One region of the Arthrobacter sp. NPDC058097 genome, then DNA from elsewhere that is predicted to be linked to it. Evidence: predicted binding sites of a transcription regulator. Region 1 holds the regulator's gene; each other region holds the start of a gene.
The links. The regulator LexA, encoded in region 1, represses DNA repair genes until DNA is damaged. The targets are predictions, from matches to a motif close to TCGAACANNTGTTCGA.

Region 1 (3,501 bases):
TGCAGCTTGCCGGGCCAGGATGCCTTCCAGTGCTTCCAGGAAGGCTGTGGTTTCCGTCTCAGTGCCGGCGGTGACGCGCAGGTGGCCGGCGATGCCGACATCCCGGACAAGCACCCCCGCGTCCAGCAGTTCCTGCCAGACCCCGTGGGGATTCTCCAGGCCGCCGAAGAAGACGTAGTTCGAGTCGGACGCCGCCGGCCGCAGGCCCATCCGCGTCAGCTCCGAGACAATCCGGTCGCGCTGGCGCTTGATGTCCTGAACGTCGGCCATGAGCGCCTCACGGTGCCGCAGCGCGGCCAGGGCGGTGGCCTGCGTGACGGCCGAGAGGTGGTAAGGCAGGCGCACCAGCCGGAGGGCGTCGGTCACCTCCGGGGCCGCCGCCATGTACCCGAGCCGGGCGCCGGCCAGAGCGAACGCCTTGCTCATGGTGCGGGAGACGATGAGCCGCTCCCGGCCGGGCAGCAGGGTGAGTGCGCTGGGCGTGCCGTCGTGCGCAAACTCGTGGTAGGCCTCGTCCACGACGACGACCGCCTGGCTGGCCTCGCCTGCCTCGTAGACGGATTCCACCACATCCAGGCCCAGGCCGGTGCCGGTGGGGTTGTTCGGCGAGCACAGGAAGACGATGTTCGGCTGGAGTTCGCGCACCTGGCTTGCGGCCGACTCGGCGCTGAGGCCGTAGTCATCGGCGCGCTTGCCGGCGATGTAGGCGGTGTCGGTACCGCTGGCGAGCAGCGGGTACATCGAATACGTCGGCGGGAAGCTCAGGAGCGAACGGCCCGGCCCGCCGAAGGCCTGGAGGATCTGCTGGAGGACCTCGTTGGAGCCGTTGGCTGCCCAGAGGTTGTCCGCGCTGAGCCCGTGGCCAAGGTATTCCGCCAGGGCTTCGCGGAGTTCGGTAAATTCGCGGTCAGGGTACCGGTTGAGTCCGGTGGCGGCCTCGCTTACTGCCGCGGTGATGGCCGCCCGAACGTCGGCGGGCACGCCATGCGTGTTCTCGTTGACGTTGAGCAGGATCGGAACATCAAGCTGCGGGGCGCCGTAAGGGGACAGCCCCCTCAGGTTGGTCCGCAGGGGCAGTCGGTTCAGTCGCTCAAGCTGGTCAGTCACCTAGACAGTTTAAGTAACACAGTGGGCTGGCCGGAAACTGTGACGGTTCCGGCCCCGCAGAACCGCGCGCTTGTTGGGCACGGGGCGTTACTTGTTGGGCACAAACAGCTGCTGCCCGGGCATGACCTTCCCGGCCTGAAGGTCGTTGAGCTGGACGATGTCCGCAATCACGTCCCGGGGGTCGCGGTCCGGGTCGACTTTTCCGGCGATGGCCCAGAGTGACTCCCCGGGCTGCACAGTGACCGAAACAGCTGGCGTGACGGACAGGCCACTGGCACTGTCCGCAGCCTTGGCCGGCGAGTTCAGGAGCCCGGCCAGCGACAGAATCAAGGCGGCGAGCAGGACAAGGGGCAGCCCGATCAGGACAATCCGGCCACGGCGGGTAAGGCGAAGGCGCGGCGGCTTGCCCGGCCGGGACGCTGCCTGGGACTGGTGTACAGAGCCGTGCTGGTACGCAGAGCCGGACTGGTGTACGGCGCGGGACTGGGTTAGTGCTGCTGTTGAAGCTGACATGGCGTGAGCCCTCCTGGACCAAGTTGTACTGCCTCGCGTTCGAACAATCAGTTCGAACACCGGGCTATCAAGCAACCCTCACTAGAACACATGTTCGAACTTTGCTTTTTCTAGTTTTAGCACCTATCAACGAATTAAGTCGAGACTCGCTAGAACAAATGTTTGAAAAAGCCGTATGGCTGGCCTACGTTGGAAAACACAGAACAACCACATCTGCAGTTGATCAGCAGGGTCTGACATTTTTCAGGCCGGAAGTTCCCGGCCTCTGCAGGTACCGCGGCCGGGAGGAACGGAAAGGCGTTGGCGAACATGGCAGCACAGGCCTCTGACGGCAAGGCTCCCCAGCGCAGCCCGCGGTCTCAGCGGACCCCCAAGGGACTTACACTCCGCCAGAAAAAGATCCTGGAAACCATCCAGCGTTCGGTCAACGAGAACGGCTACCCGCCGTCGATGCGGGAAATCGGCGACACCGTCGGCCTGGCCAGCCTCTCCAGCGTGACCCATCAGCTCTCACAGCTGGAAAAGCTTGGCTACCTGCGGCGGGACCCGAAGCGGCCGCGCGCCATGGAGGTCCTGATGCCGCTCACCCTGGATGCGGGCACCGCGAAATCCGGTGGCGCTGACAAGGCCCCGGCCCTGAGCGCGGCAGGCGCCTCCGTGTCTGAACTGCCCAGCGCAATGGACACGGCCATGGTCCCGCTGGTCGGCCGGATCGCCGCCGGCGGCCCCATCCTCGCGGACCAGATGGTGGAGGATTTGATGCCGCTGCCCCGCCAGCTGGTGGGCCACGGCGAACTGTTCATGCTCAAGGTCGCCGGCGACTCCATGGTGGACGCCGCCATCTGCGACGGGGACTGGGTTGTGGTCCGGCGGCAAAGCGACGCCGTCAACGGTGACATTGTGGCGGCGCTGCTCGACGACGAAGCCACGGTCAAGACGTTCCGGCAGCGCGACGGCCACACCTGGCTGCTGCCACAGAATACACAGTACGAACCCATCCTCGGCGACCACGCCGTTGTCATGGGCAAGGTGGTTTCCGTACTCCGCTCGCTGTAGCCTCTGGTGCCCGTCCGCGCTGAAGCGTAGACACAGAAATTAGGCACGGAAATTAGGCACAGAGACTTAGGCGTTGAACCTTGGCCCCGGGCTGCTCCAGCCCGGGGGCTTCACTATGCCTGCGCGCCGGCGAGCCTTTCGAGGGCCGCGACCGCGGTCTTCCGGTCGGTCGTCGGCCAGAACGGCGGCAGGGCAGCCCGCAGGAACCCGCCGTAGCGTTCCGTGGACAGCCGGGAATCCAGCACCGCCACGACGCCCTTGTCATTCGTAGACCGAATGAGGCGCCCCGCGCCCTGGGCCAGCCTGATGGCCGCATGCGTGGCGGACACGGACATGAAGCCGTTGCCGCCGGCCTGGGCAACGGCCCGCGACCGCGCCGTCATTAGCGGGTCGTCGGGCCGCGGGAAGGGAATCCTATCAATCACGACCAGACGGCACGATCCGCCCGGCACGTCGACGCCCTGCCACAATGACATTGTGCCGAACAGGCAGGTGTCGGGCTCGTCGGCGAACTGCTTCACCAGCGCCGTCATGGTGGACTCACCCTGGCAAAGAATGCTGACATCCAGCCGGGTACGCAGGGCATCTGCCGCTTCCTCGGCGGCGCGCCGGGAGGAGAACAGGCACAGCGCGCCCCCGGCGGACGCCCGGATGAGCGACTCGAGTTCGTCCAGCGCCTCGGGCGACGTGCCGCGGCCTGGCTTCGGCAGGTGGCCCGCCACATAGAGGATGCCCTGCCGCGGGTAGTCAAAGGGCGAGCCCACGTCGACGCCGGTCCAGCTCGGCGCGCCTTCGCCGACCAGGCCCAGCCCGCCCGCCGCGGGT
Region 2 (3,501 bases), on a different contig from region 1:
TGAGGTCGATCAGCCCGTCCTCGGTGATGTAGTCGGGTCCATTGCCGCCAGGGCTAACGGGATGGGCTCCGGCTGCCACCACTTCTGCCTTGGAGGGATGGATGCGGATGATCTCCCGGACAGCAAAGGCCATGGCGCTTTGCATCCGAACGCCCAGAACATCAAGCTTCAGCATGCCCATGGGGTCCATGTCGTGCTTGTCGAACTGGCTCATTGGCAGGCCAAGGCCGCTGGGCTGGACGGGGGTCCGGTCCAGCAGGGTGGCATCACCGAGGATCACGCCGCAGGGGTGCATCGAGATGTGGCGCGGAAGGCGGTCAAGCCGTTCGGTGAGGTCCACCAGCAGGTCCAGCTGCTGGTTCTCGGTGAAGTCCCGCTGTTCCACCCGTCCGGCGAACTCGCGGAGTTCCGGCTTTTCCTCCAGGGCCTCCCGGAACTTCCGTGCCGAGAAGCGCCACAGCTGCTTGGCAATCTCGCCGACATCGCCTTCGTCCATTCCCAAAGCCATGCCGGCGTCCCGCACCGCACCGCGAGCGCGGTACCCGTTCTGCATGCTCATCAGCGTGACGCGCTGCGAGCCGAACCGGTCAAAGATCTTGCGGTAGACGTTGTGCCGCTCCGCGCTTTCCACGTCGATGTCGATATCAGGCAGGGTGGACCTGTCGCCGGAGAGGAACCGTTCGAAGATCAGGTCATGCTGGAGCGGGTTCACCTGGCTGATGTCGATCAGGTAGTTGACCAGGCTAGAAGCCCCCGATCCACGCGCTGCCGCCCTCACACCCATGTCCAGGATCATGCGGGAAACCTCGGCGACAGTGAGGAAGTACGAGGCAAAGCCGAGGCGGGCGATAATCTTCAGCTCATGCTGCAGCCGGGCGCGCATGTCCGCTTCCGCCTTGCCCGAGATGCCGGGGAAGCGCCGCGCAATTCCCGCCTCGCACCGCTGGGCAAGTTCTGCCAGCGGATCCCCTTCAATGCCGATGACGGCGGCCTCGGGGACCACCGGCTGCTTCCAGCCCATGTCAGACTCGGGATCCATGCGGCAACGGTCCGCGAGCGCCTCAGTCTGCGCGAGCAGCACCTGGAGGTCAGCGTTGCCGTAGCCGGCTGCATGGATAATTTCCTTGCCCAGCTCCACCATTTGGTCCGGGGTTTTCAGCCAGCCCTGCCCGTTGGGCTGAAGCAGCGGCGCCGCGGAGAGCTCGGGAAGGGACTTCAGCGTGCGGGCCGAATCCAGGACGTCCGCGGTGGCGGCCCCGTCCTCCTCGCAGTAACGGACTGCGTTGGTAAGTACGGCCGGCACGCTGAACTCCTGCGCCAGCTTGAGCATGCGGACCGCATGGGCCGTGCTGAGGGGCTCCCCCGGTGCGCTGAGGTGGGTGACGATCTCCGCTGCAACGCTTCCGGCCGGCATCGCATCCAACCAGCCCTTGAACAGCGTGCGGGGCCGGAGGTACCGCCGGCCGCCCAGCGCCAGGCCGACGTCGGAATCCGGGCCCAACAGAACGGTGAGCACCGGCTTCAGGGTTTCCGGGTCCAGGACACGGGAGGCGAGTTCAGCCCTGGTGACGGCGACCGGAACAGTTCCTCCCGCCTTGCCCGTGGTGCGGGCATGCGCATCGGAGATAAGCCTGCACAGGGCTTTGTACCCCGCACCGTCATTGTGTCCGTGCGCAAGTACAACGACCCGACCTGCGACTCGGTCCGCCGAATACCGGGCTTTGGCACCCCGGACATCAGGCAACCCGCCCCCGTGGTCTCCCTCGTCGTCGAACACAGAAAGATCGACGCCGACCACGGGATCAATCCCGGCGGCCATGCATGCTTTGAGGTGCTTGACTGTGCCATACAGGCCGTCGCGGTCCGTGCACCCCAGGGCGGTCGCGCCATGGGCAGCTGCCGCCTGGGCGAGTTCATCCGGCCAGGAGACGCCGTAGTGTGCGCTGAAGGCGGTGGAAACGTGTAGGTGAGTGAAGCTCATGCTGATTTGTGCCGGAGTGCGTCTCTGGGTTTGAGGGCGTCGTGGATCCGGAGCAGCCGCCAGCGTCCGCTGCCGGTATGCCGCACCAGGTCAAGGGTCAGGGGTTCAGCCGGTTCTGCAGCCGGAGTTTCCGGCGGGCTGTTTCTGCCGGCAGGCAGGACCTGCACCCGCCAGATCTCATGGTCCACAAGCCCGGGGCCGCTTCCCAGCGGGGCACGCCGTTCTTCGGCCCACCACTGGCGGCGTTCGTACCAGCGCAGGGGTTCAGCGCAGACACTGTATGCCCTGCCGCCCCACCGGAGCTCCGCCGGCTCACCGGTAGGTGCGCAGACGACGTCGACAGACTCGCTGAACGTTCCCATGGGTGCCTCCGGATACCAATCCCATCCTGCGGATAATACGCAGGCATTCGAATATGTATTCGAATAGATCCAGTCTACGCCGGGCCGGAGACAAAACCTAGATGGGTGTGGACGGACGGCGGCTCACAGGGCAGGATGGTCCCATGAGTTCCAATGACGCGCTCCTGAAGCAGGTAAGCATCGCCGCCAAAGAAAGCACATTGGTGGCCAAGTTCGATATCGACGGCAGCATTCCAGCATCGGGCGCCTTTGTTGTGGGGCTCGTGGCTGCCACTCCGGATTATTCGCATCAACGGAGGCTGGGAATCGAGTTCATGAACGGCGAGGCCGTCTCGATCTACTCCTTCAGCCATGACGGCACGGAGGAAAACTTCGACCTCAGCAGCGTTGAGCACTCGGGCAACACCATCACGGGCAAGTTCCCCATGAGCACGGTCATGGGGCTCGAAAAGAGCCACCTCATGTCCGCGTTCAGCGAGGCCGACGGGCGGGAATTCCAGTCCGGCGTGCCCGTTGAGGAGAAGCTTTAAAGGGTCAGCGCCTCCGCGGGCGGCACCGGGCAGCAGCCCGACCAGCCGCCCCCGCGCCCCGGCATGCCTGTGAGCAGCTAAGGCGCCTTTGAACAGCTCAGCTGTTGTCGTTGTGGATTTTCATCTCAAGCTCGATGAACTTCGAGATCATGGCCCGGTACGTGGTTTCCACGATGTCCGGGTCGATTTCTTTTTTCTCGGCGGCCTGGCGCACGTGCTCGATGACCCGCTCCACGCGGCCCGGGGCCCGCACTTCGGCGTCGTCGCCCTTCAGGGTTCCCGCGATGCGGATCAGGCGTTCACGGCGGGCAATCAGCGTGACGATCTGCTCGTCCACCTCATCCACCGCGACCCGCACGGCGGCGAGCTGTTCCCGGTCAGCCTGGGCGTTTTTCTCGTCTCCGTGATTTGTGGGCATGATCATGACAGTATCGAACCATGCAGCCCAGAGTCGATTTTATTTCATTGGGAGTGCGCAGCGTGGCCGCCTCCCGGCGCTTCTATGTGGACGGCCTGGGCTGGCCGGTCCACCGCGAGGTTCCCGACGAAGTCATCTTCATCCAGGCCAACCACGGGCTGATTCTCTCCCTGTGGGATGCCCGGCAGATGCAGGCCGAGGCCGCCGTCG
Region 3 (3,501 bases), on a different contig from region 1:
TACCACCGGCAGCTCATCCCAGTGGGTCGTGTAGCGCGGCGAACGCATGCCGCGCTTCATGCTCCAGTCCAGACCGCTCCTCAGGCCCGCGAGCCCGAGCCCGATGGAGCCCCTGCCGTACTTGCGGCTGATCTGCTCAACCAGCGGCCCGATCCCGCTTTCCTCGTGCGGGTTGGTGAAGGGCTCCAGCGGCTGCTGATTGCCGGACGGCCGAAGGTCGGTGACCATGATGCCGGCCCGCGCGTATTTCACGCCCTCCTGGATCACTGGAAGCAGGGCGTGGGCCGCCCTGGTGAGCAGTACCGGGTCCGAGGTGGGCATGGGCAGCGGAACGCACACCGAGGGAAACGACTTGTCCTTCGGGTTGTAATGGGATGTGCCGGCGAACGCTGTGAGGACCTTGGCCTGAAGGCGGTGCCGGGCCAGCCGCGCACTCGCCTGCTGCGCATAGACGCTCAGGACCTGGCGAAACTCGGGGACCGATGTCAGGGGAGTGGAAAACGAGCGCGAGAAGATCAGCTGGTCCCGTCCCACGCGTTCCTCCTCCAGCGGTATGCACGGTGTTCCGCGCAGCTCCAGCACCGTGCGCATCAGCACCACCGAAAAGCGGTCACGCACCATCACCGGATCCGCCCGGCTCAGCTCCAGGATGGAGCAGATCCCCATGGCGTTCAGCCGCTTTTCCAGCCGTCCCGCCACGCCCCAGACCTCCGAGACCGGCAGCCGGGCCATGAGCAGTTCACGCGCCTCCGGGGCCATTGATTCCCAGCGGCACACCCCTTCAAGGGATGGATTGTTCTTCGCCCACCGGTTCGCCAGTTTGGCCAGCGTCTTGGTGCCGGCGATGCCGACGCACACAGGCACCCCGACGTTGCGCTGGACCGCGGCCCTGATGGTCCGGCCAAGACCCACCACCTGTTCGGGGCTGCCCTTGATGCCAAGGAACGCCTCGTCGATGCTGTACACCTCGAGCCAGGCCGAGTAGCGTCCCAGCAGCTCCATCACTCGGGCGCTGATGTCGCCGTACAGTTCATAGTTGCTTGACCGGGCAACGAGGCCCCACTCCTTGGCCCGCGGCGCGATCTTGAACCACGGTTCGCCGGTGCTGATCCCCCGGGCCCTCGCCTCCGGGCTGCGGGTTACGGCGCAGCCGTCGTTGTTGGAGAGCACCACCAGCGGTCTGCCCTCAAGGGAGGGGTCGAAGGCCCGCTCGGCGCTGGCGTAGAAACAGTTCACGTCCACCAGGGCTATCTGCTGCCGGGTCTCAGACATGGTGCAGGCACCTGGTGGCCACGCCCCAGATGGTGAGGTCGGCCAGGGCTGGGACCATGATGTCCGGATATAGGGGGTTGGCCGCCTGGAGCACCACGCCAGCCGCGGTGATCTTCAGGCGCTTGATGGTGAGCTCGCCGTCCAGCACTGCCACCACCACGGATCCATCGCGCGGTTCCAGTGCCCGGTTGACGATCAGTTCGTCGCCGTCGCTGATACCGGCCTGTTCCATCGAGTCGCCGGACACCCGCACTATGTAGGTGCTGGTGATGTCCTTGATCAGGTGTTCGTTCAGGTCGATCCGGCCGTCGAAGTAATCCTGGGCGGGCGACGGGAAGCCCGCTGGGACAGCCACGGGGGAGACCAGCACCAGCCGCAGGGAAAGTCCCGCCTCTATCACGCGGGGGTCAATGATCACGCCCACAACACACCTTTTTCGAATATATGTTCGATAGTTCAGTGTAGTCCCCGAGGCTGACAGAATGCAGCAGTGCGAGCCAGCGGTTGTGTTCATCACACGTTCGTCGTGCCGCCTCCGTGGCAGCGGGTCTCCGTCGCATACTGGTCTCATGGGGATGCAAGGCACAGGAGGATCAGTGGTGGAAACCTTGAAGAGGGTGGTGCGGAACGAGTACTTTCCGGCAGCGGCCGTGCTGACGCTGGTGGTGCTCTTCTGGGTTGCGGGCCTGTTCGGCGGCCTGTCGCTGCTCAGCCGGAGCCAGCCCCCGATCGCCACGCTCACCTGGCTGCTTTTCGTCTACGCCGCTGCCGTCCTCACGCCCCTGGCCGGAATCCTGGCCGCGGCGGACCTGCTTCGCCGGTGGTGGCGGAACCGCCGTGCCGCACAGGCCGGCACCGCCAAAGACGGCGCGAGGATCGGGTCCTAGGCCCGGCCCGAGCAACGAATCCAGCCAGACACGTGGGGGTCAAAACCATTGCAGCCCCTCCGCCCGAGTGGTTGCATGGGGTGCATGAATGCCTCAGAGAGTTTCGTTCTAGCAATCGGGACCAAAAAAGGCCTCTGGCTCGCCACCAGCCGGGACCGGAAGCAGTGGTCCTTTTCCGGCCCGCATTTCCTGATGAGCGAGATACCAAGCATCGGAATCGACACGCGGGACGGCCGCACGCGCATCATGGTGGGGGTGCGGTCCGAGCACTGGGGCCCGTACGTAGCCCACTCGGATGATCTTGGCGCCAGCTGGACCGAGCCCGAGCAGGGCGCCATCAAGTTCCCCGAAGGCACCGACGCCGCCGTGGAACGGATCTGGCAGATCCATCCCGACGCCGAATCCCGCCCGGGCGTCGTCTGGGCCGGCGCGGAGCCGATTTCAGTGTGGAAATCGACCGACGGCGGCGAGCATTTTGAGCTGAACCGCGGACTCTGGGACCACCCGCACCGCAGTGAGTGGGGAGCCGGGTATGGCGGCGCGGCAGCCCATTCGATCGTGGTCAACCCCTCCGGGGAGAACGTCCATGTGGCCATGAGCACCGGAGGCGTGTACCGCTCGCTCGACGGCGGGCTGTCCTGGGAGCCGCGCAACAAGGGCATCTCCGCCTACTTCATGCCCGATCCCAACCCGGAATTCGGCCAGTGCGTCCACAAGATAGCGGCGGATGCCGCCGTCGAAGGCCGCCTTTACGCGCAGAACCACCACGGCGTGTACCGCACCGACGACAATGCCGAGAACTGGGAATCGATAGCGGACGGCCTGCCGGCCGATTTTGGGTTCGTCATGCTGACCCACCCCAGGCGTGCAGGCACGGCCTGGGTTGTTCCCTTGAAGGCCGACGGCGAACGCATCCCGCCGGAGGGAAAGCTTGCGGTGCACCGTACGGACGATGCCGGTTCCACGTGGAAGCGCCTGGACGCCGGCCTGCCGCAATCAGAATTCAATGCGGTCCTCCGCGACGCGGCCAGCGTGGATTCCGCCGAGCCCGCCGGGGTCTACTTCGGGACGCGCGGGGGCGCGGTGTATGCCAGCGCAGACGAAGGCGATACCTTTGCGGAGGTGGCGTCCCACCTGCCGGATGTGCTGTGCGTCCGCGCCGCCGTTGTGGCCAGGGCCCCGGTTGCTGCCGGGACCGGCGCATGAGCAAGTGCAATGGCTGAGATCAGTGTGGTCCTTCCCAGCGTCCTCCAGCCGCTCGCCGGCGGGCAGTCCATACTGACTACACCCGCCGACGGGGCGGTGACTGTGGGCTGGTTGCTGGATTCCGTGACCGGGACTT
Region 4 (3,501 bases), on a different contig from region 1:
CGAAGGGCCGCGCCGGCATCGGCGAAGCCCGTGCTGTAGGCGGGACCCGTGCTGTAAGCGGAGCCGGCGGCGGGATTCAGCCCTGCTGCCCCCGGACCGGCATGCCTGCTGACGGCGTCGGCGATACTCTCCGCCAGTGCCGTGGATGCAACGCTCGAAGGCGCCGCCGTGACTCCGATGCCGCGGAGCCTCAACCGTTCCTCGGGGCTGTCAGTCAGGGCAATGATGACCACGCCCACGGCGGCGAGCCTGTCCACCAGCGTGGCAGTCAGGTCCGGACTTCCCTCGGCAACAACGGCGGCCCGGGCCAGCCCGCTTTGGCAGGCGGCCAGCAGCTCCGCGAGCTCCGCGCAACGCCGGACCACAGTGACTGGACCGTGGAGCCGCTCGAGTCCGCCAACCAGATCCTCCTGCGACTCACCGACGGTGACTACGGGGATGCTCACTTGGTGGCCCCGCCGGGATTCCACACCACGGAGATTTTGGCCTCGTTAGCCTGCGCGCCGAGGAGCGAGGCCATCTGCCCGTCCCCCACCAGGACCATCAGGACGGTGGATTTCGAAGCCCCGAGAGCGGTGGATCCTTGTGAGACCTCTGCGATCTCCGCACCGGGTAGCAGCAGCTTTGGTTCGGCAAAGCCGTTCCGGGCGTCAGGCATGGAGACCCAGACGTCGACCCGGGTTCCTGCCACCGCCTGTTCCGGCAGGGCCTCCTGGACGGTGACAGCCACCGGCTTTCGGTCCAGTGCATCGACGCTGCCCAGGCTTTCCCGGGGAACCAACTGGTCCTTGGCGATCCGCTGGACGGCCACCTGGCCTTCGGGAATACCGGACTCCGCCGTGACATAATGCGCCTCGACGTCGCCCAGGCGCACCTTGACCCGGCTGATGTTTTCCGGCGTGAGTTTCTGGCCAACGGCGATTGGCTCACGGGCGGCAAATACCTCGGTGGTGCGGTCCGCATTGCCGACGAGGGCAACGACTCCGACGACGGAGGCGAGGACCAGGAGCACACCCACCACGAGCCTCGGATCCTTCCAGGAAGGCTTCTTCAGCCGGGCTCCGGTGGCCGCCGTGCTTGCACTCATGCGTACTGCTCCCCCTTGACGCCTTGGCGCTTCAGTCGCGCCGGTCAGGAACATTGTTACGGCATTCCTGCTCCATCGGAAAGGTATTCAGGCAAACAACATCAAACTGTGGATAACCGCATCATCCATACCAAGGGTGGCACAATTGGACTATGCCCCGATTCCTTACGCTTGCAGATGTAGCCGAACAGCTTCAGATCAATGCGCCGGCAGCGTATGCCCTCGTCCGGAGCGGCGAACTGAAGGCAATCCAGGTGGGTGGCCGCGGCCAGTGGCGTGTCGAGGAAAAGATGCTTGAGCAGTACATCGAAGAGCGCTACGCCGAGGCAAGCCGCATGATTCAAGAGGCAAAGTCCAAGTCCGTTTGAGCACGGGAGGGCCGTCAGAGTTCCCCGCCGCGCCGTGAGCGGAGCGCACTCAGCGACTGGAACGGCACAGTAGCCACGTCGGCAACGCGGCCGGCCCGGCGCGCTTCGCCGGGCAATGTCAGTGCGAGGTCAAAGAAATCCCGCCCCACCCTGTCGATTACGCCCGGCAGCTGCAGGTCCGGTGACCGGCCTGCCAGCAGGACGGTAAGTTCTGCCCTGTCCCTTGCGAGCCCCCGCAGCGCGCTGGCAAGGCCGAGTTTCCGGCGCACGATGGATACCTCGGCCACTGCAAACCGCCCGAGGCCGGTGTAGTGACCCACGGCGGCATAAGGTATCAGCACCTGGTGCGTCGGCTCTTCAATGACCAGGCTTTCGGACCCCGCATGGCTGAGCGTGCCGGCAAAGACAGGCCCCGAATTCAGGTGGACGCCGACGTGGCAGCCCACGGATCCCCGCAGCCTGTCATCGAGCGCAATGGCGGCCGTGTCAGCCCGGGAACGCTCGGCAATCTCGGACTCCATGCCCAGGACCCCGGCTTCGGCGAGCTGCTGCTCCAGATCCTGAAAAAGTGCATTCCATCGCATTGCGCCAGCGTAGGCCCGCGCCCGAAGGCGGTCAATTAATCCACAAACTTTCCTATCTCCATAGACAACCTCAATACAGCTGCTGCAAACTGTCTCCATCAGGGCAAAACACATCAAAGTGGATCAAACTGCATCAAACACTAATTGGGGGAAGTCATGGCGGAAGAGGTTCAGCGTCCGGTGAGGGCGGAGGCTGCCCTGGCGGTGGTCATTCTGGGGCTCGGAGTCTTTCTGGCTCTCACCGGGTCCGGGATCGTCAATCACTGGAGGCGGTCCGCGGATCGCCAGCAGGCGTTGGTCTTCGATGACCTGCTGGGACTGCTGGCCCTCGCCGCCGGGCTGACCGTCATCGCCTGGTGGCTGCTGTCCCTGGCCACCGCCTTCGCTTCGGCGCTCCTGGAACGGACGGGGCATCACGCTGCCGCCCGCGCCACGGGGCGGTTCAGCCCTGTTTTCATGCGCCGGCTGGCGTTGGCCACGGTGGGCGTCCAGCTCCTCGGGGCACCGCTTGCCCAGGCGGATGAATTGCCGGCCGCAGCCCTTTCCTCTAACAACGGATCGTCCCTCTCCGCAGCGTGGGGTCCCCTGGCGGAGCGGCGGCCGGACCTGCCCGCCGGCCATTCCGCGGGGTACGGGGTCGCCCAAAGATCAGTCCCGGACCCCGGCGAACTCCAGCCCCAGTGGAGGCCACGCGTCCCGGTTGTGCAGCCCGGCCTCGTCAGCTCATTGCCTACCAGGGCAACGGCGAAGCCAGCCAATGCCCGCCGTGAAGTGCCCGTACGTGCCGGCGAATCGCTGTGGACCATTGCCGCACGCGAACTGGGGCCCAGCGCCTCAGAGCTGGAGGTAGCAGCCCGCTGGCCGCTCTGGTATCAGGCCAACCTGAAGGTCATCGGCCCCGATCCCAATGTCCTTCTCCCGGGCCAGCTCCTCAGGCCGCCGCCTCCGCCGTAAGCGGCGCCGGCACCCGCTTCTTCCGCGCTACCTTCCCCGTCTACGCCCCAAGGACCGGCCCCTCCCGCGGCCGTCCCAAGCCAGCCCTACCAGAAGGACCGATCATGACTGCAGTAACTCCTACACGGCGTGCTGGAAACGCTGTTCTTCAACCCGTCCCGCCCGTGCCGGAACGAACAGCGCCGGCACCCTCGCCGGCAGGACAAACTGGCCCGGCGCAAGGCCATTCCAAGCAAACCCTAACGGCTGAAACGCGGCTTTCGGTTGTTCCCGGCCCCTGCGACGAGGCGCGTGAGATCTGCGCCATCACCCGGGCCACGGTCCAGGCTGCCATCGAAGTCCTGGCGGGAACGAGGCCCATCCACCAGCTGGCACGGCGGCTGGACCAGCGCTGCCTCACCGTGCTCCAGCACCGGGCGGCCCTCACCCGGCGGGTGGCTGGCCGGGCTCCCCGGAAAATGGGGCTGCTTCACCGCAATGCGTCGGTCCGCTCTGTCCGGGCGTGCGG

Region 2: a site for LexA is predicted at 2,391-2,406, ahead of ACFVTE_RS13775 (DUF6504 family protein). Genes of this name have one in related genera too.
Region 3: a site for LexA is predicted at 1,709-1,724, ahead of ACFVTE_RS17570 (LexA family protein). Genes of this name have one in related genera too.
Region 4: a site for LexA is predicted at 2,173-2,188, ahead of ACFVTE_RS05215 (LysM peptidoglycan-binding domain-containing protein). Genes of this name have one in related genera too.

What each region holds. Positions count from the first base shown of each region.
Region 1 covers NZ_JBHVSZ010000005.1:310,932-314,432, reverse strand. The annotation lists gene ACFVTE_RS11380 (histidinol-phosphate transaminase) at 1-1,107, opposite strand, end outside; gene ACFVTE_RS11375 (LysM peptidoglycan-binding domain-containing protein) at 1,195-1,620, opposite strand; gene lexA (transcriptional repressor LexA) at 1,930-2,676, shown strand; gene ACFVTE_RS11365 (ATP-dependent DNA helicase) at 2,790-3,501, opposite strand, start outside.
Region 2 covers NZ_JBHVSZ010000007.1:171,311-174,811, forward strand. The annotation lists gene ACFVTE_RS13770 (DNA polymerase III subunit alpha) at 1-1,981, opposite strand, end outside; gene ACFVTE_RS13775 (DUF6504 family protein) at 1,978-2,343, opposite strand; gene ACFVTE_RS13780 (hypothetical protein) at 2,487-2,873, shown strand; gene ACFVTE_RS13785 (chorismate mutase) at 2,971-3,297, opposite strand; gene ACFVTE_RS13790 (VOC family protein) at 3,312-3,501, shown strand, end outside.
Region 3 covers NZ_JBHVSZ010000010.1:102,741-106,241, forward strand. The annotation lists gene ACFVTE_RS17565 (Y-family DNA polymerase) at 1-1,272, opposite strand, end outside; gene ACFVTE_RS17570 (LexA family protein) at 1,265-1,696, opposite strand; gene ACFVTE_RS17575 (hypothetical protein) at 1,872-2,159, shown strand; gene ACFVTE_RS17580 (WD40/YVTN/BNR-like repeat-containing protein) at 2,235-3,365, shown strand; gene ACFVTE_RS17585 (MoaD/ThiS family protein) at 3,375-3,501, shown strand, end outside.
Region 4 covers NZ_JBHVSZ010000002.1:281,547-285,047, reverse strand. The annotation lists gene ACFVTE_RS05235 (CpaE family protein) at 1-446, opposite strand, end outside; gene ACFVTE_RS05230 (SAF domain-containing protein) at 443-1,087, opposite strand; gene ACFVTE_RS05225 (helix-turn-helix domain-containing protein) at 1,240-1,455, shown strand; gene ACFVTE_RS05220 (hypothetical protein) at 1,470-2,039, opposite strand; gene ACFVTE_RS05215 (LysM peptidoglycan-binding domain-containing protein) at 2,196-2,993, shown strand; gene ACFVTE_RS05210 (Rv3235 family protein) at 3,098-3,501, shown strand, end outside.